Regions from separate parts of the Agrobacterium sp. 5Ca39 genome, predicted to be linked through region 1. Evidence: predicted binding sites of a transcription regulator. Region 1 holds the regulator's gene; the other holds the start of a gene.

Region 1 (12,407 bases):
TTCGTCGGCCATCGCCTCAGCGTCGATCCGGACGTCCTCGCGGTGCGTCGGAAGCGGGCAGAACGGCCGCTTCCAGCGGAGGGGCGGCCGAAGACGATTCTTCTTCTGCCCGGGTCGCGTTCCACCGAGACCACCAGGCTGATGGAGCCGTTCCAGCACGCGGCGAAGGCTTTTGTGGAACGGAATGGTCCGACTCGGTTTCTGCTGCCCACCGTTCCACGTCAGGAACATCGCATCCGCGAACTGGCGGCGTCTTGGCCGCAGGAAATCAGACCCGAAATCGGCATCGATCCTGCTTTCAAGTGGAACTCCTTTGCTGAAGCCGATGCGGCTATCGCAGCGTCAGGCACCGTCATTCTTGAGTTGGCTCTTGCCGGCGTGCCGACCATATCTGTCTACAAGACCGACTGGATTTTCACCATGCTGAGCAAGCGGGTGAAGACCTGGACGGGTGCGCTACCCAATCTCATTGCCGATTATGCTGTCGTCCCGGAGTATTTCAACGAGGTGGTCAGGGCCGGATCGATGCTGCGTTGGGCGGAACGCCTGTCATCCGATACAATTGAGCGGAAGGCCATGCTCGAAGGTTATGCTCTGGTGCAGCAACGTCTGCGCACGGATGTCCCGCCCGGCGAAACCGGCGCGGCTATTCTCCTCGAGGTCGTGAACGCCCGCAGACAGTGAGGTTGAAGCCACGGCTGTGTCAGGGCCTGTGTTGCCGCCGGTCCCACCGCGTGTATCCCAATCCACAATGGCAAGCAAAAAGGCCGGCGAGTAAAACTCGCCGGCCTTTGATGTGACGTGGTTTGCCGATTAACGCTTGGAAACCGGAACGTAGTCGCGTTTGCCGGCACCCGTGTAAAGCTGGCGCGGACGGCCGATGCGCTGTTGCGGATCTTCGATCATTTCGTTCCACTGTGCGATCCAGCCAACGGTGCGGGCGAGAGCGAAGAGAACGGTAAACATGGTCGTGGGGAAGCCGAGCGCCTTCAGCGTGATGCCCGAATAGAAGTCGACATTCGGGTAAAGCTTCTTTTCGACAAAATACGGGTCGGAAAGGGCGATCTTTTCCAGTTCCAGCGCGACCTGCATGATCGGATCGTCGGAATTGCCAGTGGCTTCCAGCACTTCATACATCGTCTTCTGCATGATCTTGGCGCGCGGGTCGTAGTTCTTGTAGACGCGGTGACCAAAGCCCATCAGGCGGAACGGGTCGTTCTTGTCCTTGGCGCGGGCGATATATTCCGGAATGCGGTCAACCGAGCCGATTTCATTGAGCATGTTGAGCGCCGCTTCGTTGGCGCCGCCGTGTGCCGGACCCCAGAGGCAGGCAATGCCGGCCGCAATACAGGCGAACGGGTTGGCGCCCGACGAACCGGCAAGACGCACCGTGGAGGTGGAGGCATTCTGTTCGTGATCGGCATGCAGAATGAAGATGCGGTCCATGGCGCGGGCCAGAACCGGATCGACCTTGTATTCCTCGCACGGCACGGCAAAGCACATGTGCAGGAAGTTGGAGGCGTAATCCAGATCGTTCTTCGGGTAAACGAAGGGCTGGCCGATATGGTACTTGTAGGCCATCGCGGCGATCGTCGGCATCTTGGCGATCATGCGAAGCGATGCGACCATGCGCTGATGCGGATCGGTGATGTCGGTCGAGTCGTGGTAAAAGGCCGAGAGAGCGCCGACCGTGCCGCACATGACGGCCATCGGATGTGCGTCGCGACGGTAACCGGTGAAGAAGCGGCTCATCTGCTCGTGCACCATGGTGTGGCGCGTGACGCGGGTATCGAAATCTTTCTTCTGTGCCGCCGTCGGCAGTTCGCCGTAAAGCAGCAGATAGCAGGTTTCCAAAAAGTCGCCCTGTTCGGCGAGCTGTTCGATGGGGAAGCCACGGTGCAGGAGAACACCTTCGTCACCGTCGATATAGGTGATCTTGGATTCGCAGGAGGCCGTCGACGTGAAACCCGGGTCGTAAGTGAAGGAGCCCGTGTGTTTGTACAGCGTGCCGATATCGACGACGCTCGGCCCGATCGTGCCTTCCCTGACAGGGAGTTCGACCTGTTTGTCGCCAAGTGTCACTGTAGCGCTTTTTTCCGTCATACTGATCCTCCGAAAACATGCGGGTGGGGGCGTTGAGACACGCCCCGCGGTTAAGCGTCTACCGATTAGCTATATGATCCTGTCGCAGATGCCAAGCTATCCAAAGGTCAAATTGTGCATTGCGGCAAACGCAAATGCGTTGCTTTTGGCCTCGTCGATCGAAGCAATTCAATCTCAGTCAACGCGCGGTTAAAGGAAAGCATTGCAATCTCGGGCGTCCCTCTGCAAACCTGTTTACAGTGCGGCAGGGGCGCGGCGCAGAATGCTTGGTCAAGGGGAAAAACAGCATTTCGGATATGCCGAAACGATGCAGGGAAACGCCCCCGGCACGGTGGATATCCTGTTTCCGCTGCAGCGGACCGGCGCCGTCGCGATCCCTGTTCTGCCGCCTCTGGTCGACAGGCCCGAACCCGGCGTTTCCGTTTCTCGAAAAGTTGCCGTCTGGCTGACGGAAGAACGCGCATTCGGGCACGATTTTCTTTTCGTACCCGTTGTCATCGGTTGCGGAGCGATCCTCTGGTTTTCTCTCGACACCGCGCCTTCCTTGCCCCTTCTGATCGTCGCATTTTTAGTCGCGGCCCCACTGGCGCTTCTCAACCGATACCGCCTTGATACGGTGGGAAGGGCGTGCAGCCTTGTCGCCCTCTTGTTGCTCGGCATGCTTTTTGCCGAACTGGAAACCCGCCGTGCGGCGACCATCCTTCTGGACACGCCGGTCACCACCACCCTCACCGGCAAGGTGGTGCGCCGGGAGGTGGATGCGCGGGGCGACTGGCGGTATCTGGTGCAGCTCCACTCCACTGAAGCGCCGTCACTAACGCGTCTGCCGGGGAGGGTGTCGCTCCTTGCGCGCGGTGGCGGCGACGCCATGCCCATCGGCGCGACCATACGCGGCAAGGCACGGCTCTCTCCACCGTCCGGACCGGCTTTGCCGGGATTGAACGACTTTGCCTTTTCATCCTATTTCCGGGGCATCGGCGCGACAGGCTTTTTTTATCAGCCGCCCCAGGCGGTGGCGACGGCGGACCTTGGGGCCGAGGGTTGGCTGGAGATGGCCGACATGTGGCTTTATCGCCTGCGTGCCGCCGTCGCCGAGCGCATTCGCACGACGATCGGCGGCGATGCGGGTGCCTTCGCTGCATCCATCGTCACCGATGAGAGACAAGCCATATCGCCGGAAACCATGGAGGCGCTGCGGGTCTCGGGGCTGGCTCATATCGTTGCCATATCCGGGCTCAACATGGCCTTGGCATCAGGCATCTTCTTTGTCGGCATGAGGCTCGCATTCAGCCTTTTCCCAGCCTTTGCCCAGCGATGGCCGGTCAAGAAGATATCCGCCTTCGCAGCGCTCCTGATGACACTTTGCTACTATCTGATTTCCGGTTTCGCAGTTTCCGCCGAGCGGGCCTGGCTGATGATGTCCGTGATGCTGATTGCGGTGCTCTTCGATCAGCCCTCGCTCAGCCTGAGAAATGTTGCGCTCTCCGCCCTCGTGATACTGGCGCTGTCCCCGTCCGAAGTGATGGGTCCAAGCTTTCAGATGTCATTTGCCGCAACGATCGCGCTCGTTTCTGCCTATGCAGCCTGGAGCCGCTGGCGCATTGACCGCGAGCGTCTTTTTACCGGGCGAAAACCGGCTTGGGTGACGGTAGCGCAAACGGCAGGTGCCGTGATCGGCGGCGTTATCACAACGTCGCTGATCGGTGGGCTTTCGACAGCAATCTATTCTGCCGAACATTTCCAGCGTGTCACCACCTACGGACTTTTTGCCAATCTCGCCGCCACGCCGCTCATGTCGCTGATCGTCATGCCCTTCGGTCTGATTGCCATGCTGCTGATGCCGTTCGGGCTCGACGCGCCATTCCTGAAGGTCATGGGCCATGGCATGGCGCTGGTCATAGAGGTCGCGGACGAAGTCGCCTCCTGGGGTGGCAGCGCCGCGACCGGACGTCCGCATGGCTGGTTCATCGGCATCGCCTCGGCTGGCTTCCTGCTGCTGACCCTGCTGCGCAGCCGCCTTGCGCTTTTGGGCATTCCGCCTCTGCTGCTTGCCTTCGGCCTCTCGGCAGCGACATCTCAGCGCGATCTGCCCGATCTCCTCGTTTACGAAGACGGTTCTCTGGTCGCGCTTCTGGACGAGAACAAGGTTTATGCCACAAAAACCCGGCCGCATGGCTTCATCTATGACCAGTGGCAAAGGGCGCTGCTGCTTCCGGAGAAACCGCTCGCGCCCGTTATCCTCAGAAAAGACGTTCCAACCGCGTCCGGCATCGCACTCACCAAGAAATCAAAGCTCACGCGGGACGAAATAAAGGCTGTGGGACGAGACATGGCGGCTGCGTTGAAGGATGCAGCGCCTGGAATTTTTACATGCAAGTCAGGTCGCTGGTGCGTGGCGCGTGCGGAAAGCGGCGAATGGATCATCGTACTGGAAGACGGCCGCCTCGCCGGAAAGGCATGTGACATTGCCGACATCGTCATTGTTTCCCGCAGAACGTCGTTTGCACAGTGTCGCTCGGGCGCGTTACTCCTCAACCGCGACATATTGCGGCGCATCGGTTCCGTGGAGATAGACTTCGCGAGGAGCGATCAGCCCGGCGTTGTCGGTCGGCTACGGGCGTCAACCGCGGGCGCAAACCGCCCGTGGAGTGAACATCGATATTATGACTGGAAAACCGGGCGTTTCGACCGTGAATTGCCTGAAACGATCACCCGTCTGCTGGCGGCGTCGCAATGATCGCCACCGGCAAGGATCGTCAGGCCTTTGCGCGTAGATCCATCGTCAATTCGCCGATTCCGGCGATCTCCTCTTCATGTGCCGCGTCACGCCAGGTCTCCTTCAGTCCCGCCTCATACCATTCGCGCATGGAAGGCAGAGCGAGCAGTCGCTCACAATAGGCTTTTGCCGCAGGAGAAAGGTCTGCGCCATACGTCTGGAAACGGAGTGCCACAGGGCAGTAGAAGGCATCCACCGCCGTGAACTTCTGACCGGCGAGATAGGGACCGCCGAAATTCGACAGGCCCTCGCTCCACAACGCATCGACACGCTTTATATCCGCCGCAAGCCCGGCATCGCTGACGTTCGGTCTGACACGAACGCCAACGGACATGGGGTAGAGATTGCGAAGGGACGAAAATCCCGCATGCATTTCGCTTGCTGCCGACCGCGACCAGGCTCTCGCATGCTTGTCGCTTGCCCATACCCCTTGATGACGTTCGGCAAGATATTCGGCGATCGAGAGTGACTCCCAAATCGTCACGCCATCATCGACGAGGCAAGGCACCTTGCCAGTTGGGGAAAAGGTGGAGAATGACACGCCTTCACCAAACGGGACGAGTTTCTCCTCGAAGGCGATACCGAGCGTGCGCATCAGGACCCATGGCCTCAGCGACCAGGAGGAGTAATTCTTGTTGGCGATATAAAGATCGTACATTGCGGGTCTCCTGATTGTGAAGCGGGTTTTTATACCAGCGGCCCGGCCCGGAATATCGCAAAGAATCCATCGCTCCCATAACGCCAATTGATGGGTGGGGCGCCATCCCTGCCGACGTCCTCTGGCAAAGCCGCCTTCGCCGCCATTAAAAAGAAAAGGCGCATCACTCGAGTGGAATGACGCGCCGTTCATCTTGAAGGCCTGATTTATCGCTCATCGACCGCTCCGGCCTTATCCGGACCGGCAGCAGCATCAATGATACCGGCGGATCAGCCCTACCAGCTTGCCCTGGATTTTAACCCGATCAGGTCCGAAAATGCGGGTCTCATAGGCAGGGTTTGCTGCTTCAAGTGCGATCGAAGCGCCTTTGCGACGGAAGCGCTTCAGCGTCGCTTCCTCGTCATCCACCAGCGCCACGATGATATCGCCGGGATTGGCGGTGTTACCGTTGCGAATGATGACGGTATCGCCATCGAAGATGCCGGCCTCGATCATCGAATCGCCCTTGACCTCGAGCGCGTAATGTTCGCCCGAGCCAAGCATGTCCACCGGAACCGCCACGTCATGCGTATTGTTCTGAATGGCTGAGATCGGCACACCGGCAGCGATCCGGCCCATGACGGGCACGGTTGCCACGCCTGCTATATCGTTCGCAGGCGCCTTTGGGGCAGGGGCGGGCTCTGGCATCTTGGGCTTGCCGAGGCTGCCTTCAATAACGCTCGGCGAGAAGCCCCGTTGCGGCCTCGCACCGGGCACATAGGCCTCCGGCAGCTTGATCACTTCAAGCGCTCGCGCCCTGTTAGGTAGCCGGCGAATGAACCCTCGCTCTTCCAGAGCGGTGATCAGCCGGTGGATGCCGGATTTGGAGGCAAGATCGAGTGCGTCCTTCATTTCATCGAAGGAGGGCGGCACGCCGGACTCTTTCATTCTTTCATGAATGAAGAGAAGCAATTCCTGCTGTTTGCGCGTGAGCATGAGGAAAACACCCTTGAGAATCGTCGTTGAAGTCGCGAAACAAATACAGAACGAACACTATATGTTCCATATGTGTTCCGCAATCCCCTAAAATTTCGTGAAGGATGCGTCTCTGATCGTGATTTGATCTTAGGGACAACGCCGAAGCGGGAAACGATGACTGACGGGCGGGATGCCGTCGCTTTCTTGAACTCCAGCCTTTGCCGATACCGGAATCGACGCGCAGGCCGGTCATTTGCATTCCCGGCGCTCTTCGTGCTTTTGTCAGCTTCAATACCCGGCATCTGCGCCGGGCGCGTCAAAAAGGCAAGATTTATGGCTGACAGGCATCGCGTCGATCATCTCGTTCTGCCCGCTCGGGACCTTGCGGTAGCGGCCGCGCGGCTCAAGGTCCTTGGCTTTACGGTCGCGCCACAGGCTCTCCATCCGTTCGGCACGGAGAATGCCTGTGTGTTCTTCAGGGATGGCACCTATCTGGAGCCTCTGACAATTGCTGACCGGGTCAGCTATATCGCGTCGGTCGAGAGAGGCGATGTTTTCACCGGCAGGGATCAGGCATTCCGGCGATCGTACGGACAGGAAGGTTTTTCTGCCCTTGTGGCCTCCACTGCTGACGCTCGTGCCGATCACCGGAGATTCGTGGCGTCCGGCGTATCGGCCGGCGAGGTCTTCGAATTTTCGCGGCCCATGCAAATGCCGGACGGATCGTCAGGCGAGGCGGCGTTCCGGCTTGCTTTCGCGGCAAGCGGATCGGCTGCGGATTTCTTCCTCTTCAGTTGTCAACGCCTGCAGGCACTGCCGGGGGACCGTGCTGCACTGGAACGTCACCAGAACGGAGTTCTGGGCCTTCGCGAGATCGTGCTGTGTTCCGGTACGCGGAGTGACACCCACTTGATAGAAACGGTTTTCGGCTGCAACGGCGTTGTGTCTCCGGATGGTGATGTCGTTTTCGAAACCGGCAATGCAAGGGTGAGGCTGAGTGAAAGACCCGCCCTTTCTGGCGTCGACCCGAAGGCTGCGGGAAAAAACGGTGAGGGCCTGCGCGGCATGGGCGTCGTCTTTTCCGTTGACGATCTTGCCGTGACAGCGACGGTACTTGCTGCTAATGGCGTGTCCAGCGCAGAAGCGGGCGGCCGTCTGGTGGTGCCCGCAGCACCCGGACAGGGCGTCGATTTCGCCTTCGAGGAAAAAAGATGAGCGTCACGAACAATCTCAAAGTCACCGCCGGCCAGGGCGCCAGCAAGGTTTCCTTTTGCAATAGCGAGCGTTTTTCACTGATCGCCGGCCCCTGCCAGATGGAAAGCCGGGAGCACGCCTTCATGATTGCGGGTGTCTTGAAGGAGCTTTGTGACGGGCTCGGAATCGGCCTCGTTTACAAGTCATCCTTCGACAAGGCGAACCGCACCTCGCTTTCCGGCAAGCGTGGCATCGGTCTGGACAGTGCCATGCAGGTCTTTGCCGATCTCAAGAAGGAATTCGGCTTTCCGGTCCTGACCGACATTCACACCGAAGAACAGTGCGCCATCGTTTCCGAAGTGGTGGATGTGCTGCAGATCCCGGCCTTCCTCAGCCGTCAGACCGATCTTCTCGTTGCCGCCGCAAAAACCGGCCGAGTCATCAATGTCAAGAAAGGCCAGTTCCTGGCGCCATGGGACATGAAGAACGTGCTCGCCAAACTGAATGAAAGCGGCAACCCCAATGTGCTGCTGTGCGAACGCGGCGCGTCCTTCGGCTACAATACGCTGGTCTCCGACATGCGTTCTCTGCCGATCATGGCATCCCTCGGCGCACCTGTTGTCTTCGACGCCACCCACTCGGTGCAGCAGCCGGGCGGGCAGGGCGGTTCCACCGGCGGTCAGCGGGAATTTGTCGAAACGCTGTCTCGCGCAGCTGTCGCCGTTGGTGTCGCAGGCCTCTTCATCGAGACCCATGAGGACCCGGACAATGCGCCTTCTGACGGCCCGAACATGGTTCACCTGAAGGATATGCCGAAACTGCTCGAAAAGCTGCTGGCCTTCGACGCCATCGCGAAAGCCTGAGCGGCGGGCGCGGTGCCGTGCCAATCGATTTTAAATGGCGGTGGTTCCCTTTCTACGGCCTGCCGTCATTGTAATTTCTTCGCCATCGTCTAAGACAGGCGACGGAAAATATCTGTTCCATTCCCAAGGGAGAGACCATGACTGCCATTACCGATATCATCGCGCGCGAAATCCTCGACAGCCGCGGCAACCCGACCGTTGAAGTCGATGTGTACCTCGAAGACGGCTCCATGGGCCGTGCCGCCGTTCCTTCGGGCGCCTCCACCGGCGCGCATGAGGCGGTTGAGCTGCGTGATGGCGGCAAGCGTTATCTCGGCAAGGGCGTGGAAAAGGCCGTTGAAGCCGTCAACACCGAAATCTTCGACGCCATCGGCGGCTTCGATGCTGAAAACCAGATCCAGATCGACCAGATGATGATCGCGCTGGACGGCACGCCGAACAAGTCGCGCATTGGCGCCAACGCCATTCTCGGCGTGTCGCTCGCCATCGCCAAGGCTGCTGCCGAAGCCTCCGGCCTGCCGCTCTACCGTTATGTCGGCGGCCCGAACGCGCATCTGCTGCCGGTTCCGATGATGAACATCATCAACGGCGGGGCCCACGCCGACAACCCGATCGACTTCCAGGAATTCATGATCCTGCCGGTTGGCGCAGAAAACATCCGCGAAGCCGTGCGCATGGGTTCGGAAGTGTTCCACACGCTGAAGAAAGAACTGTCCGCGCAGGGCCACAACACCAATGTCGGCGATGAAGGCGGTTTCGCTCCCGGTCTCGAAAGCGCGCCTGCCGCGCTCGATTTCATCATGAAGTCGATCGAAAAGGCCGGTTACCGTCCGGGCGAAGACATGTATGTCGGCCTCGACTGTGCATCGACCGAATTCTTCAAAAACGGCAAATACGTTCTCGAGGGTGAAGGCCGCACGCTGGAATCGGGCGCCATGGCTGAATACCTTGCTGACCTCGTTGCCAAGTACCCGATCATTTCCATCGAAGACGGGATGGCTGAAGACGACTGGGACGGCTGGAAGACATTGACCGATCTCATCGGCAATAAGTGCCAGCTGGTCGGCGACGATCTCTTCGTCACCAACTCCGCGCGTCTTCGCGACGGCATCAAGATGGGCGTCGCCAACTCCATCCTCGTCAAGGTCAACCAGATCGGTTCGCTTTCCGAGACGCTGGACGCGGTCGAAACCGCCCACAAGGCCGGCTACACCGCCGTCATGTCGCACCGTTCGGGCGAGACCGAAGATTCGACCATCGCCGATCTCGCAGTTGCCACGAACTGCGGTCAGATCAAGACCGGCTCGCTTGCCCGTTCCGACCGGCTCGCAAAGTATAACCAGCTGATCCGTATCGAGGAAATGCTCGGCCCCCAGGCTGCTTACGCCGGCCGTTCAATCCTGCGCGGTTAATTTGCGTTCGGGTTTCTGGGCCCGCTGTCTTGCGGGCATAGGTGGTGAAAAACGCATCTACATATGAGATGTCATCCTCGGGCTTGACCCGAGGATCCACCACGGTACGTTTTTGGATCCTCGCCTCAAGGGCGAGGATGACGGTGGGGAGGGCAGGTCCCCCGCCAATCCAGCCCGCCCTCCGGCGGGCTTTTTCATGCCCAATTGCCGATTGGAATTTAAGGTCAACGGATAGTTAAACAATCCGCTCTAGTCTCAGACTCACGTTACGCGTTTTGAGGCATCTCTCCGGCATGTGGACCAGGCATCATAAAAAGAGACGATTCGGTCGGCTGATCGTTCCAGCCATTACCATCGCTTTTCTTTCCTACTTCGGTTATCATTCGATCCATGGCGATTTCGGCCTTCAGGCAACGGAGCGGCTGGAACGGCAGCGTATTACCCGGACGGCGGAGCTTGCAAAGCTGACACAGGCGCGCGTGGCGCTGGAGCGTCAGGTGGAACTGTTGAGTGACGGTTCGCTTGAACGGGACATGATCGACGAGATTTCCCGGTACCAGCTGAACATGTCCCGAACGGACGAAATCGTCATCATGAACACATATTTCTGATTAACCGAGATTAGGTTAATTCAACATTTTTGATTTATTCACAGCATCTTAGCGTGAATATGTGCCATGCGTTTAAAGCATTGCTGCATGGCGCTTTCTTGCATATGGTACGCGCCACTCTATCCATTCAAACGGCAACTCAGGGAGGGATGAATGGCGCCGCGAAAATCAGCGACCGTATCCGGCCGCAAGACAACGGCAAAGTCCGCAACCGAATTCACCGGCAAGAACAGCCCCGACTTCTCGAAGGAAGAAGAGCTTCACGCCTATCGTGAAATGCTTTTGATCCGCCGTTTTGAAGAAAAGGCCGGCCAGCTCTATGGCATGGGCTTCATCGGTGGTTTCTGTCACCTCTATATCGGCCAGGAAGCTGTCGTCGTTGGCATGCAGATGGCTCAGAAAGAGGGCGACCAGGTCATCACCGCCTATCGCGACCATGGTCACATGCTCGCCTGCGGCATGAGCGCCCGTGGCGTCATGGCCGAACTGACCGGCCGCAAGGGCGGTCTGTCGAAAGGCAAGGGCGGCTCCATGCACATGTTCTCGAAAGAGAAGCATTTTTATGGCGGTCACGGCATCGTCGGCGCCCAGGTGTCGCTCGGCACCGGCCTCGCATTCGCCAACCGCTATCGCGGTAACGACAACGTCTCCGTGACCTACTTCGGTGACGGCGCGGCGAACCAGGGCCAGGTCTATGAGAGCTTCAACATGGCCGCTCTCTGGAAGTTGCCGATCATCTATATCGTCGAAAACAACCGTTATGCCATGGGCACCTCGACCGCCCGCGCCACCGCCCAGTCGAACTATTCGCTGCGTGGCCAGTCCTTCGGCATTCCAGGCATTCAGGTGGATGGCATGGATGTGCGCGCCGTCAAGGCGGCGGCCGATCAGGCGCTTGAACATTGCCGTTCCGGCAAGGGTCCGATCATTCTGGAAATGCTGACCTACCGTTACCGCGGTCACTCCATGTCCGACCCGGCGAAATACCGTTCCAAGGACGAAGTGCAGAAGATGCGTTCGGAACACGATCCGATCGAGCAGGTGAAAGCACGCCTTCTGGAGCAGGGCTGGGCCAGCGAAGACGAACTCAAGGCCATCGACAAGGATGTCCGTGATATCGTTGCCGACAGCGCCGACTTCGCCCAGAACGACCCCGAGCCGGATGCGTCCGAGCTCTACACCGACATTCTGCTCTGATCGGGAAAGGGAAACCCATGCCTGTAGAAATTCTTATGCCCGCCCTTTCCCCGACCATGGAGGAAGGCACGCTTTCCAAATGGCTTAAAAAGGAAGGCGACAAGGTCACCTCCGGCGACGTCATCGCGGAAATCGAAACCGACAAGGCGACCATGGAAGTGGAAGCCGTGGATGAAGGCGTCATCGGCAAGCTGCTGATCGATGCAGGCACCGAAGGCGTCAAGGTCAACACCCCGATCGCCGTGCTCATCCAGGAAGGCGAAAGCGCCGACGACATCTCTTCCTCTGCCAAGAAGGAAGAGCCGAAGGCCGAAGCTGCCAATTCCGGTTCTGATGCCGCTGGCGGCAAGACCCGCGAAGCGACCGAAGAGCCGAGCGCTTCCAAGGAAGCCGCGAAGGTTCCGGCAGCGCCCAAGATCGACGTTGCCGCTGACCCGGACATTCCGGAAGGCACCGAAATGGTGATGACGACGGTGCGTGAAGCGCTGCGTGACGCCATGGCCGAAGAAATGCGCGCCGATGAAAAAGTCTTCATCATGGGTGAAGAAGTCGCCGAATATCAGGGCGCCTACAAGATTACCCAGGGCCTGCTGCAGGAATTCGGCGAGCGCCGCGTCATCGACACCCCGATCACCG
Region 2 (12,407 bases), 1.4 Mb from region 1:
CGACATTCTTGCCGTCGGAGATGACGCGCATCGGCGAGGGGTCTTCATAATTGAAGCGGAGCTTGCCTGGCCGTTCGATGTAGAACTTGCCGCCGGTCTGTTCCCCGCGCGGGCCGAACTGCACGAATTCACCCATCATGGTTTTTACCGACGAAAAGTGGTTCGCGATCTTCTGTGCCGTTGCGGTATTGCCGGCTGCCTGGGCAAAGGCGTCGAGCGGCGAGATGCCAGCGATCACGGCAGCCATGGAAAATGCCGTCAGCACCCCACGCCGCGTCACGCCATTTTGCGCTGCGCTTGCATTGGCCGTTTCGCCGGTGGTCAGGTCGTTCATTCTGTTCTCCTTCATCGCAGCGATTGTCCGCGAAAAACGCGGCGGCTTCATGACGTGAAAGCGTGTAATAACGCTTCTCGACGCCGCTTGGTTGCGGATTATCGCTCGATGATATCTGCTTCCGTGGGAACGAGGATTTCGCGTTTTCCGGCGTGGTTGGCGGGGCCGATAATGCCTTCCTGCTCCATGCGTTCGATCAGCGATGCCGCGCGGTTGTAACCGATGCCGAGACGACGCTGCACATAGGAGGTGGAGGCTTTGCCATCGCGAAGTACGACGGCCACGGCCTGATCGTAGGGGTCCTCGGAATCCGAGAAGCTGCCGCCGCCGGCCGGGCTTGCGCCAGCGCCGTCCTCGTCTTCTTCCTCGGTAATCGCTTCCAGATATTCCGGCGAGCCCTGCGTCTTGAGATAGGCGACGATCTCTTCCACTTCATTGTCGGAAACGAAGGGCCCGTGCACACGCTGGATGCGTCCGCCGCCAGCCATATAGAGCATGTCGCCCATGCCGAGCAGCTGCTCGGCGCCCTGCTCTCCAAGGATCGTGCGGCTGTCGATCTTCGAGGTGACCTGGAATGAGATGCGGGTCGGGAAATTGGCCTTGATCGTGCCGGTGATGACATCAACGGAGGGGCGCTGGGTGGCCATGATGACATGGATGCCGGCAGCACGCGCCATCTGCGCCAAACGCTGCACCGCGCCTTCGATATCCTTGCCGGCCACCATCATCAGGTCGGCCATCTCGTCGATGATGACGACGATATAGGGCAGGGGCTTCAGATCGAACTCTTCCGTTTCGTAGATTGCCTCGCCGGTCTGGCGGTCGAAACCGGTCTGCACCGTGCGGGTGAGGATCTCGCCCTTGTCGAGCGCCTGCTGCACGCGGCTGTTGAAGCCGTCGATATTGCGCACGCCGATCTTGGACATCTTCTTGTAGCGCTCCTCCATCTCGCGCACCGTCCATTTGAGCGCGACGACCGCCTTTTTCGGATCCGTGACGACGGGAGAAAGCAGGTGCGGAATGCCGTCATAGATCGACAGTTCCAGCATTTTCGGGTCGATCATGATCAGGCGGCACTGTTCCGGCGACATGCGGTAAAGCAGCGACAGGATCATGGTGTTGATGGCAACGGACTTGCCCGAACCGGTGGTGCCTGCAACGAGCAGGTGCGGCATCTTGGCGAGATCGGCGATGACGGGTTCGCCGCCGATGGTCTTGCCGAGCGCCATGGCAAGCTTGGCTTTGCTGTTTTCGAAATCGCGGCTGCCGATCAGTTCGCGCAGGAACACGGTTTCGCGGGTCTGGTTCGGCAGTTCGATGCCGATGGCATTGCGGCCGGGAACAACGGCGACGCGGGCAGCGATCGCGCTCATGGAGCGGGCGATATCATCCGCGAGGCCGATGACACGCGACGATTTGATGCCGGGTGCCGGTTCCAGTTCGTAAAGGGTGACGACCGGGCCGGGGCGGACATGAATGATTTCACCCTTGACGCCGAAGTCTTCAAGAACCCCCTCGAGAAGACGGGCGTTCTGCTCGAGCACCTCTTCGCTTAGCGTATTGTCGCGAACAATGTTCTTGGGCTCCGCCAGAAGATGAACGGTAGGAAGCTGGAAACCGTCTGCGGCGATGAAAGAGGCCTGTGCTTCGCGTGCCACACGCTCACTGGGCTTCGGGCGTGCCGAAGGAGCGGTTATTTTCGTCTGTCCGCGTCCCGGCGCCTGTCGGGCAGTGAATTTCTGGTCGACGTCGTCATCGGAAAGGATGCCACTTGGCAGGCGGGCCTCGTCAGTACCGAAGGACGGCTCGCCGTCCCCATCGTCTTCATGACCGGGCGCGATGGAGGGAGGAGACATCTGGCGACGCGATGCAGTTCGTTCTTCGAAAGAGGGTTCCGCGCGCTGGTCGAGACGGTTGATCGCAGTCTTGAGGCGCGACGGCTCGTTTAGCGTGCCGAATTCATACTCGTTGAAATCATAGGGATGTTCGAATTCGTCATGCAGCGATTTCGACTTCAGGCCGAACAGGCGACGAAAACGGGCCTGGGTGATGTACCAGTAGTGCGTCAGTGCGCCGAAGGCGAGAATATTGGCGAAGAAACCCTCGCCATCATCCTCGTCTTCCTCTTCCGCCTCGCGGACGGCGCGGGCCTTGCTGACGACCGGTGCGGGTTCCTCACGCTCCAGTTCATCGTCCAGACCGCCGACAATGCCTGCGGCAAACAGCATGAGCCAGGCAGCCGGCGCGGCGAATATTACCCCAAGTATCGTCGCAACGGTGCCCGTGGGATAAGCGCCGATGAATAGGGCGGGGAAACGAAGGATCATGTCGCCGATCACGCCGCCGATACCGTTCGGCAGCGGCCAGGTGACGGGAGCCGGAAAGCAGCCGAGGGACGCGGCGCAGACGATCGCGCCTGCGATCCAGGCCACGAGGCGGGCGGGTATGCGCTGCAGCTTGCGGCCGGCGATCAGGGCGATCGCCCATGCAATGACCGGCAGCAGGGAAATGATGGCCGAAAGCCCGAGGAACTGCATAACGATATCCGCGAAGATCGCGCCGCCGTAGCCCAGGAGATTGGTTGGTTGGTTTCCTGTGGCATAGGACAGGCTCGGATCTGCCACATTCCACGTCGCGAGCGCGGCGATACCGAGTGCAATCGTGGCAAGCAGAGCGAAACCGGCCAGAGCCATAATCTGCCGCACGAAAAACGCCGTCAGCACAAAACGTGTGTGACGACCATCGAATGTCGGAGAATGCATTCTGCCCATGTCCCTGAACCCGTCATTTTTTGGTTTCGGCGAGATCCGGCACACGGCCTGATCCCGGATTGACAGGGAAAACTAACCGCCAGCTGGTTAATGTCGTGTTAACCATGCGGTTTTTTGAGGAGATCAGAGCATTTTCGGGTGAGCGTTCGAGCGGATTTGTGCTTTGAGACGGCTGCGTTACGGCGGGCTGGCGGCAAAGAAAAAGGCCCGTCGAAACGGGCCTTTCTTTCGGGGATGGGGATGGAGAACCCCATTTTCCCGGAATCAGGAGTGGTAAGCGGCTTCGCCGTGGGTGGCGAGGTCCAGACCTTCGCGCTCGGCTTCGACCGGGACGCGGAGCCCGACGATCACATCGACGATCTTGTAAAGGATTGCCGAGACGATGGCGCACCAGACGATGGTGATGGCGACGGCCACGAACTGCGTCCAGAGCTGCGAGGCGATGGAGAATTCGGGCTTGCCGGTGCCGCCGAGTAGCGGCGAGGTGAAGATGCCGGTGCCGAGTGCGCCGATGATGCCGCCGATGCCGTGAACGCCGAAGACGTCAGCGGTATCGTCGTAACCGAACTTGTTCTTCACCACGGAGACGAAGAAGTAGCAGATCGGCGAGACGATGAGGCCGAGAACGATGGCACCCATCGGGCCAACCGAGCCTGCAGCAGGTGTGACGGCAACGAGGCCGGCGATCATGCCCGACGCGGCGCCCAGCATGGATGCCTTGCCACGGGTGAAGCTTTCAACCAGCGACCAGGAAACAATGGCGGCTGCGGTTGCGAGGAAGGTGTTCATGGTTGCGAGAACCGCACCACCCGATGCTTCGAGGTTGGAGCCGGCGTTGAAACCGAACCAGCCGAACCACAGCATGGCTGCACCGACGAGTGTCAGTGTCATGGAGTGAGGAGCCATCATGTCCTTGCCGAAGCCGGTGCGCTTGCCGACCATGATCGCGCCGATCAGGCCTGCGATACCGGCATTGATGTGGACGACCGTGCCGCCGGCGAAGTCGAGAGCGCCCATGCCGAAGATCAGGCCGTTTGCGTCCCAGACCATATGGGCGATCGGGAAATACACGAAGGTGGCCCACAGGATGGTGAAGAGGATGACGGCGGAGAACTTCACGCGTTCCGCGAAGGCACCGATGATCAGCGCCGGGGTGATGGCCGCAAAGGTCATCTGGAAGGCGATGAAGGTGTATTCGTAGATCACGACACCTTGCGAGAAGGTTGCCGAGGTGCTGTCAAGCGAAACGCCCGACAGGAACAGCTTGCCGAAGCCACCGAAGTAAGGGCCGGTGCCGCCGCCGAAGGCGAAAGAGTAACCGTAGATGACCCAGATGAGCATCATGACAGCGGTGATGACCGTGCACTGCATGAGAACGGAGAGCATGTTCTTCGTGCGGACGAGACCGCCGTAAAACAGCGCCAGACCCGGAAGGATCATGAAGAGCACGAGGATTGTGGCGACATACATGAAGGCTGTGTCGGCCTTTTCCGGAACAGGCGCTGCGGCTGCGGCCGGCGCTGCATCCTGGGCAAAGGCGATGGCCGGGGCCATCAGGGCCGTCGCTGTTGCGCCCAGCTTGCCGAGCGTCAAAAACTTGTTGAGTTGCATAGCTAGAAAACTCCCCTGTCAGCCGTGCTTCAAAGCGCTTCTGTGTTGGTTTCGCCGGTACGGATGCGCACGGCCTGTTCAATTGAGTAAACGAAGATTTTGCCGTCGCCGATCTGCCCGGTCTTTGCCGCAGATGCGATCGCTTCGACGGCCTTGTCCACGACGTCGGATGGAACAGCGATCTCGATCTTTAGCTTGGGAAGGAAGCTCACCGCATATTCCGTGCCGCGATAAATCTCGGTATGTCCCTTCTGGCGCCCGTAACCCTTTACTTCGGTCACGGTCAGGCCCTGGATGCCGACGCCGGTGAGTGCTTCGCGCACTTCATCCAGCTTGAACGGCTTGATAATGGCCATCACAATTTTCATCTGGTTTCCCATCCTTTGTTTGTCCTCGGCACGGAGCCGACTCTCCTGCCGCTGGCAGATCAGTAACAGCGACTGCGGACATACATTCAAAGGGCGTGCCAGTTTTGAGTGTGTAACTAACTTATTGAAATGTAATGTTTATATGACGGACGTCTGAAAAAGGGGCATTTGTCGGCGAATTTTGCGTCTATAAAATGTGCGATTTTTAGAAAACGCACTTTATTTAATCATTTGCCCTTTTGCGGATCAAACCTTCCTGCGCCACGGAGGCGACCAGATCACCCTGTCTGGTGAAAATATTGCCACGGGTCAAACCACGCGCGCCCGAGGCGCTGGGGCTGTCCTGTGTATAGAGCAGCCAATCTTCCAGCCGGCAGGGACGATGAAACCACATGGCGTGGTCCAGGCTTGCCACCTGGATCGAAGGATCGAAGATCGTCGTGCCATGGGCATAGAGCGAGGTGTCCAGCAGCGTCATGTCGGAGAGATAGGCGAGAATGGCGGATTGCAGGCGCGGATCGTCAGGTACGCTTCCAACGGCACGGACCCAGATATCCTGCTGCGGCTCCAGCTTTTCTTTTGAGATGTAGTGGGTCAGCGAGACCGGCCTGATCTCGATCGGCCGCTTGTTGCTCCAGTAGTTGCGGATCGAAGCGGGCGCCTTTGCGAGGAAAGCCGCCTGCATCTGTTCCTCGCTCATCAGTTTTTCAGGCGGCGTCACATCAGGCATCCTGATCTGATGGGTAAAACCGTCCTCGAATATCTGGAACGACGCCGACATGGAAAAAATGGCTTTGCCGTGCTGGATGGCGACCACGCGACGGGTGCAGAAACTGGCGCCATCGCGAATACGCTCGACCTGGTAGACGATGGGCACCAGCGGGTCGCCGGGACGCATGAAATAGGCGTGCAACGAATGCACGAAGCGATCGTCATCCACGGTTCTTTGCGCGGCGATCAGGGCCTGTGCAATGACCTGACCACCAAAAACCCGTTGCCAGCCGATCTGCGGGCTTTCGCCCCGGTAAAGGTTCTCTTCCAGCTTCTCAAGATCGAGCGTGGCGATGAGATTTGCCATCGGGTCTGACGATTGCAAGGGATGCGACATTTTTTCGGCCTGCTCCGGCTGTAGGAAGACGTCACATGGTCTATAGTGCGCCGATGATGCATGCACAAGATTTGAGGAGAAGCGCGATGCTGGACGTTGTGGTGGCAGGCGGCGGATATGTCGGTCTTTCCGTTGCTGTGGCAATCAAGCAGGCGGCCCCGCATCTGAATGTGCAGGTAATTGAAGCCGCTCCTGAGGATGTCTGGGCAAAGGATGTTCGCGCGTCCGCCATTATCGCAGCGGCTACCCGCATGCTCGATGTTTTCGGCATCTGGAACGAGATCGAGCCGGAAGCCCAGCCGATCCACAAGATGATCGTTACCGATTCGAAAACCGCCGATCCGGTACGTCCCGTGTTCCTGACGTTTGACGGCGCTGTGGAAGAGGGCCGGCCCTTTGCCCATATGGTTCCAAACGTCGCTCTGGTAGGCGCGTTGCGGGGCCTTTGCGCACGCCTGGGCATAGAAATCCGCCACGGCCTCAGTGTTTCCGATTTTACCGCAGGACCGCAGTCGACGGCTATTCACCTTTCCGACGGATCGACGCTCGAAGCGCGATTGCTGATTGCCTGTGATGGTGTTCGCTCGGCTCTTCGGGATATGGCTGGCATCAAGACGGTGCACTGGGCTTACGATCAGTCGGGCATCGTGACGACCGTTGAGCATGAGCGACCGCACGAAGGCTGCGCCGAGGAGCATTTCCTGCCATCCGGACCCTTCGCCATTCTGCCGTTGAAGGGAAACCGGTCTTCGCTTGTCTGGACCGAACGCACCGCCGACGCCGACAGGCTTGTGGCCGCTGACGACCTGGTGTTCGAGGAGGAGCTTGAGCGCCGGTTCGGCCACAAGCTCGGCACGATCCGCCCTGTCGGTCCCCGACGCGCCTTTCCGCTGGGTCTCACTTTGGCACGGTCCTTCGTCGCGTCGCGTTTCGCGCTCGCCGGTGATGCGGCGCACGGTATTCACCCGATCTCGGGTCAAGGCCTCAATCTGGGTTTCAAGGATGTGGCGGCTCTGGCCGAAACCGTGGTTGAAGCTGACCGTCTCGGCCTCGACATCGGCTCCCTCAATGTTCTGGAGCGGTATCAGTCCTGGCGCCGGTTCGACACCTTGCGGATGGGGGTGACCACGGATGTGCTGAACCGGCTGTTCTCCAATGATGTCGGTCCCATTCGCATCATGCGCGATTTCGGTCTCGGCGTGGTGGATCGTTTGCCGGGTCTCAAATCCTATTTCATTGGCCAGGCCGCCGGTACCACGGATGCACATGCGCCGCGCTTGCTCACCGGTGAGGCACTCTGATCTCGGCTTGTGGTGCTGGCTTCGGAACGGCTTTTCCGGGATTGGCGCTTGACAGCCGATTCCCGGATTTTCCGACCGGCGGTTTTACCGTAATGCCGAATCCGGCCAAGGACTTATCCGGATTCATAATCTGGTAGAGGCCGTGACTTCGCCAACCAGATATTGCGGAGAACAAAAGTTGAATCACGAGGAGTCAGCGATTCGTATTCGATTCGTTCGCAGACTGTTCCGCAGCCGAATCGATTTCATTTTCGCCGGATTCTTTTTTCTTGTTCAACTATCTGAATCGAAATGGAAATTTTCGTCGACTGGTTGCCTTGTAGCACTTTGCGGGTGAGGCCTATTGCCTTTGTCGGCAGGCGTTGCCATGTGTGGTGCGTGCGGCCCGTACCGTTGATGTGGGTGGCACGCCAAGCAGATGAAGTCGATTCGCGGATAGTACGTTGAATTTTCGCCCCATGATCCTGAGCGGCCGCGGTGTCACGGCCGTTCTCGGCCCCACCAACACCGGCAAGACCCATTACGCGATTGAGCGTATGGTGGCGCATGGCAGCGGTGTCATCGGCCTGCCGCTGCGCCTTTTGGCGCGCGAGGTCTATACCCGTCTGGTCGAAAAGGTGGGGGCGCCCAATGTGGCGCTGATAACCGGCGAAGAAAAAATCTCACCCCCAAAAGCCAAGTATTCCGTTTGCACAGTGGAAGCAATGCCGCGCGAAACGACGGCCGCCTTCGTTGCAATCGATGAGGTGCAGCTGGCAGGCGATCTCGAACGCGGGCATATCTTTACCGACCGGGTTCTGCATCTGCGCGGTCGGGAGGAAACGCTGCTGCTGGGGGCGGGCACGATGCGCCCGATCCTCGAAAAGCTGCTGCCGGGAATTACCGTGGTGGAGCGACCGCGTCTGTCACAGCTTTTTTATGCCGGCCAGAAGAAGATAACCCGCTTGCCGCAGCGCACGGCGATTGTCGCTTTTTCCGCCGATGAGGTCTATGCCATTGCCGAACTGGTGCGCCGCCAGCGGGGCGGCGCGGCCGTTGTGCTAGGCGCGCTTTCGCCCCGCACGCGCAATGCGCAGGTGGGTCTCTATCAGTCCGGCGATGTCGAATATCTGGTCGCGACGGACGCTATCGGCATGGGCCTTAACCTTGATGTCGATCACGTCGCTTTCGCGCAGGACCGAAAATTCGACGGTTATCAATTCCGCAATCTCAATCCGGGCGAAATCGGCCAGATCGCCGGCCGCGCCGGCCGCCATCTTCGTGACGGCACCTTCGGGGTGACAGGCCGTGTCGACCCGTTCGATGACGAACTGGTGGAGCGGATTGAGACGCATCGGTTCGATGCGGTGAAGGTGTTGCAGTGGCGGACGAAAAACTTCGATTTTTCCTCTATCGCCAATCTGCGTGCGAGCCTTGACGCTGCGCCGGCGATCCAGGGGCTTTCGCGCGCCCTGCCGGCCATCGACCAGCAGGCGCTGGAGTATCTGTCCCGTTATCCCGAAATCATCGACGTGACGACGACCGATGCACGGGTGGAAAAGCTCTGGGAGGCCTGCGCGCTTCCGGACTATCGCCGTATCGCGCCGGCGCAGCATGCGGATCTGATCTCCACGCTCTATTTCGACCTCGTCAAGCGCGGTACGGTGAACGAGGATTTCATGGCCGAACAGGTGCGTCGCGCCGACCGCACGGATGGAGAGATCGATACCTTGTCTGCGAGGATTGCGCAGATCAGAACATGGACTTATGTATCGAACCGCCCAGGATGGCTTGCCGATCCGACACACTGGCAAGAAAAGACTCGGGAAATCGAGGATCGATTGTCCGATGCGCTACATGAAAGGTTGACGAAACGCTTTGTTGATCGCAGGACATCTGTGCTCATGAGGCGCCTGAGAGAGAATGCGATGCTTGAAGCTGAAATCAGTGTAAATGGTGATGTCTTCGTAGAAGGTCATCACGTCGGCCAATTGGCCGGGTTCCGGTTCACGCCGGTGCCGGGAATGGAAGGGCCGGATCAGAAGGCCGTGCAGGCTGCGGCGCAGAAGGCGCTCGCACTCGAATACGAGGCGCGTGCCGCGCGTCTGCACGCCAGTGGAAATGGCGATCTCGCTTTGAGCTCCGATGGTCTGGTTCGCTGGCTGGGCGAGCCGGTTGCCCGTCTTTCGGCCGGCGACAATATCATGAAGCCGCGGGTGATCCTGCTGGCCGACGAGCAGCTGAGCGGTAATGCCCGTGATCACGCGCTCGCGCGGATCGAGCGTTTCGTCAACCACCAGATCGCAACCGTGCTGAAGCCGCTGGATGATATCTCCCGCGCGGAAGACCTTCAGGGTCTCGCAAAGGGTCTCGCTTTCCAGCTGGTTGAAAATCTCGGCGTGCTGTTCCGTCGTGACGTCGCGGAAGACGTGAAGTCGCTGGATCAGGACGCGCGTGCTTCCATGCGACGTTACGGCGTGCGTTTCGGCGCCTATCATGTCTTTTTGCCTGCGCTCCTGAAGCCTGCTCCGGCAGAACTTGTGACGCTGCTCTGGGCCTTGAAGAATGATGGTCTTGGCAAACCGGGTTATGGCGACCTTATTCCCGTCCTGGCTGCAGGCCGCACCTCGGTCGTTACGGATGCCAGCTACGAGCGCATGTTCTACAAGCTTGCCGGTTTCCGTTTCCTCGGAAAGCGCGCGGTGCGTATCGACATTCTCGAACGCTTGGCCGATCTCATCCGTCCGCTGCTGCAGTGGAAGCCCGGCCAGCAGCCGCGCCCCGAAGGTGCTTATGATGGCCGTCGTTTCACGACGACGACCGCGATGCTTTCCATTCTCGGCGCAACGCTCGATGACATGGAAGAAATCCTCAAGGGCCTCGGTTACCGTGCCGATCAGGTGACGGCGGAAGAGGCGCAGGCCTTCCTCGCCAGCCAGGCAGGCGCCACTGTGCCGGCTGCCCCAGAAACGACGGCGGGCGAAGAGGATAGCGCTGAGACCGAGCAGGACGAGCCGGCTTCCGAAGAGCAGGCCTCCGAAGCGGTTGCTGTTGTGGAAGGCGACGTTACCGAGGCGCCGGTCGCGGAAGCCGCCGGTGAAGAGGCTGCTGCAAATGAAGCGGCTCCGGCGGAAAGCGGTGAGGCCGCCGAGCCGAAGCCCGTGCTTCTGTGGCGTCCGGGTGGCCGCAATGAAAACCAGCGTGGTGAAAACCGTCGTCCCGGCAATCGTGGCCAGGGTCGTGAGCAGACAGCGCGCGAGCAAGGCGAGCGACGCGGCGAAGGCCGCCGTGACAATCGCGACGGGGCAAATCGCGACGCAGCCAATCGTGGCGGCGAGGGCGAGCGCAAGCGTGACGGCGGCCGTCCCGATCGCGGCAACAACCGCAATAATGATCGTCATGATCGTAGCGAGCGCAAGGACAGGCCGGAACGCAGCGACCGTGGCGGAAAGCCGCAGGGCCAGCAGCGTTTCGAGGCCAAGCCACCGCGCAAGGAAAAGCCGCTGGACCCGGATTCGCCTTTCGCAAAGCTCGCTGCCCTCAAGGAGCAGCTGAAGAAGTAAGCCTATGGGAAACAGCGAACAGCCACTGGAAAGCACGCGTCAGCGTCTGGACAAGTGGCTGTTCTTTGCTCGCATGGCTAAATCCCGTTCGCTCGCCCAGAGCTACGTTCAGTCGGGACAGGTAAAGATCAATGGCGTCGTCGTCCGCCAGCCCAGTCATGCGGTGAAGCCCGGCGACAGGCTGGAAATAAGCTTCGAGCGGATGGATAGGGTCGTGGTGGTGAAGTCGGGCGGGACGCGGCGCGGCCCCTATGAAGAAGCCAGACTTCTCTATGACGATCAGACGCCGCCGAAGGAGCCTTCCGACAGGCTGACACTCCTTGAGCAGGCAATGCGCCAGCCGGGCAGCGGACGCCCGACGAAAAAGGAGCGCAGAGCGCTCGACAGGTTTCTGTCCGACAGCGACGGCAGTACAGATTAGAATAAACCTCCAAGTCAGCACCGTTTTTCAGAATTGTTTATCCTTGCTATCTGCAAGCAAAGGCATTACGTCACTTGCGAAATTGCCCTGTCTGAATTCCGGGCGACGGCTTGTGTTCCGAAGCCCAAAGACCCGGCCTGCATATTCTGGAGTTCATCATGACATATGTCGTGACCGACAATTGCATCCGCTGCAAATATACCGATTGCGTTGAGGTCTGCCCTGTCGACTGCTTTTACGAGGGCGAAAATTTCCTCGCCATCAATCCCGACGAATGCATCGACTGTGGTGTGTGCGAACCGGAATGTCCTGCCGAGGCCATCAAACCCGATACGGAGCCGGGTCTCGACAAGTGGCTGAAGCTCAATGCGGAATATGCCGCGATCTGGCCGAACATCACCATCAAGCGCGACCCGATGCCGGAAGCCAAGGAAATGGATGGTGTCGAAGGCAAGCTGGAGCTTTATTTCTCTGCTGAGCCCGGCAAGGGCGACTGACCGCAGATTTGCGACGGTCTTGCACCAACATTTGAAAAGCCCTCGTCTGCACGAGGGCTTTTGTTTATCCGCCGCGGCCGGATTGCAGCGTGGTGGATGATAGTGTCAGTAGGGCCACGCTTTCCTCCAGACTTTGGCGCTGGCGGCTTTGCAGGATGGCCGCCTGCAGTCGGTTCATCTCGCGCGCGATCGCCGCTGGCTGCCATGTGCGCAGCGCTCTTTCGATGACCGGTTTCCGGCGAAAATGGATATGACGTCCAAGCGTCTGCATGACCTGACCGGCCTGCTGCTTTTTCTCGTCCATCTCGGCGCGCATCTGATCGAGCAGCTGGAATTGCTTGAGGCACCCCTGAAGCACGAGGAAGATCGGCGTCTTGGAAGAAATGATCTTCTGAGTGGCATGGAAAAACGCGTTTCTGTCACCCTTCAGGATGGCGTCAACGGCGTCATCGGC

What was found. Region 1 encodes LexA, which represses DNA repair genes until DNA is damaged. Its sites were predicted from a motif close to TGTTCNNNNTGTGTTCNG; they were not measured.
Region 2: ACZ47E_RS11815 (helicase-related protein) is a predicted target of LexA. The motif match lies at 7,707-7,724, and genes of this name have one in related genera.

Annotation. Positions count from the first base shown of each region.
Region 1 covers NZ_AP026436.1:1,025,239-1,037,645, forward strand. The annotation lists gene lpxB (lipid-A-disaccharide synthase) at 1-684, shown strand, start outside; gene gltA (citrate synthase) at 814-2,103, opposite strand; gene ACZ47E_RS05030 (ComEC/Rec2 family competence protein) at 2,366-4,840, shown strand; gene ACZ47E_RS05035 (glutathione S-transferase family protein) at 4,860-5,537, opposite strand; gene lexA (transcriptional repressor LexA) at 5,790-6,512, opposite strand; gene ACZ47E_RS05045 (VOC family protein) at 6,828-7,709, shown strand; gene kdsA (3-deoxy-8-phosphooctulonate synthase) at 7,706-8,551, shown strand; gene eno (phosphopyruvate hydratase) at 8,689-9,963, shown strand; gene ACZ47E_RS05060 (FtsB family cell division protein) at 10,257-10,574, shown strand; gene pdhA (pyruvate dehydrogenase (acetyl-transferring) E1 component subunit alpha) at 10,728-11,771, shown strand; gene ACZ47E_RS05070 (pyruvate dehydrogenase complex E1 component subunit beta) at 11,789-12,407, shown strand, end outside.
Region 2 covers NZ_AP026436.1:2,403,808-2,416,214, reverse strand. The annotation lists gene ACZ47E_RS11845 (LolA family protein) at 1-385, opposite strand, end outside; gene ACZ47E_RS11840 (DNA translocase FtsK) at 433-3,096, opposite strand; gene ACZ47E_RS11835 (ammonium transporter) at 3,370-4,716, opposite strand; gene ACZ47E_RS11830 (P-II family nitrogen regulator) at 4,746-5,096, opposite strand; gene tesB (acyl-CoA thioesterase II) at 5,308-6,192, opposite strand; gene ACZ47E_RS11820 (ubiquinone biosynthesis hydroxylase) at 6,279-7,493, shown strand; gene ACZ47E_RS11815 (helicase-related protein) at 7,952-11,035, shown strand; gene ACZ47E_RS11810 (RNA-binding S4 domain-containing protein) at 11,040-11,456, shown strand; gene fdxA (ferredoxin FdxA) at 11,615-11,953, shown strand; gene holA (DNA polymerase III subunit delta) at 12,018-12,407, opposite strand, start outside.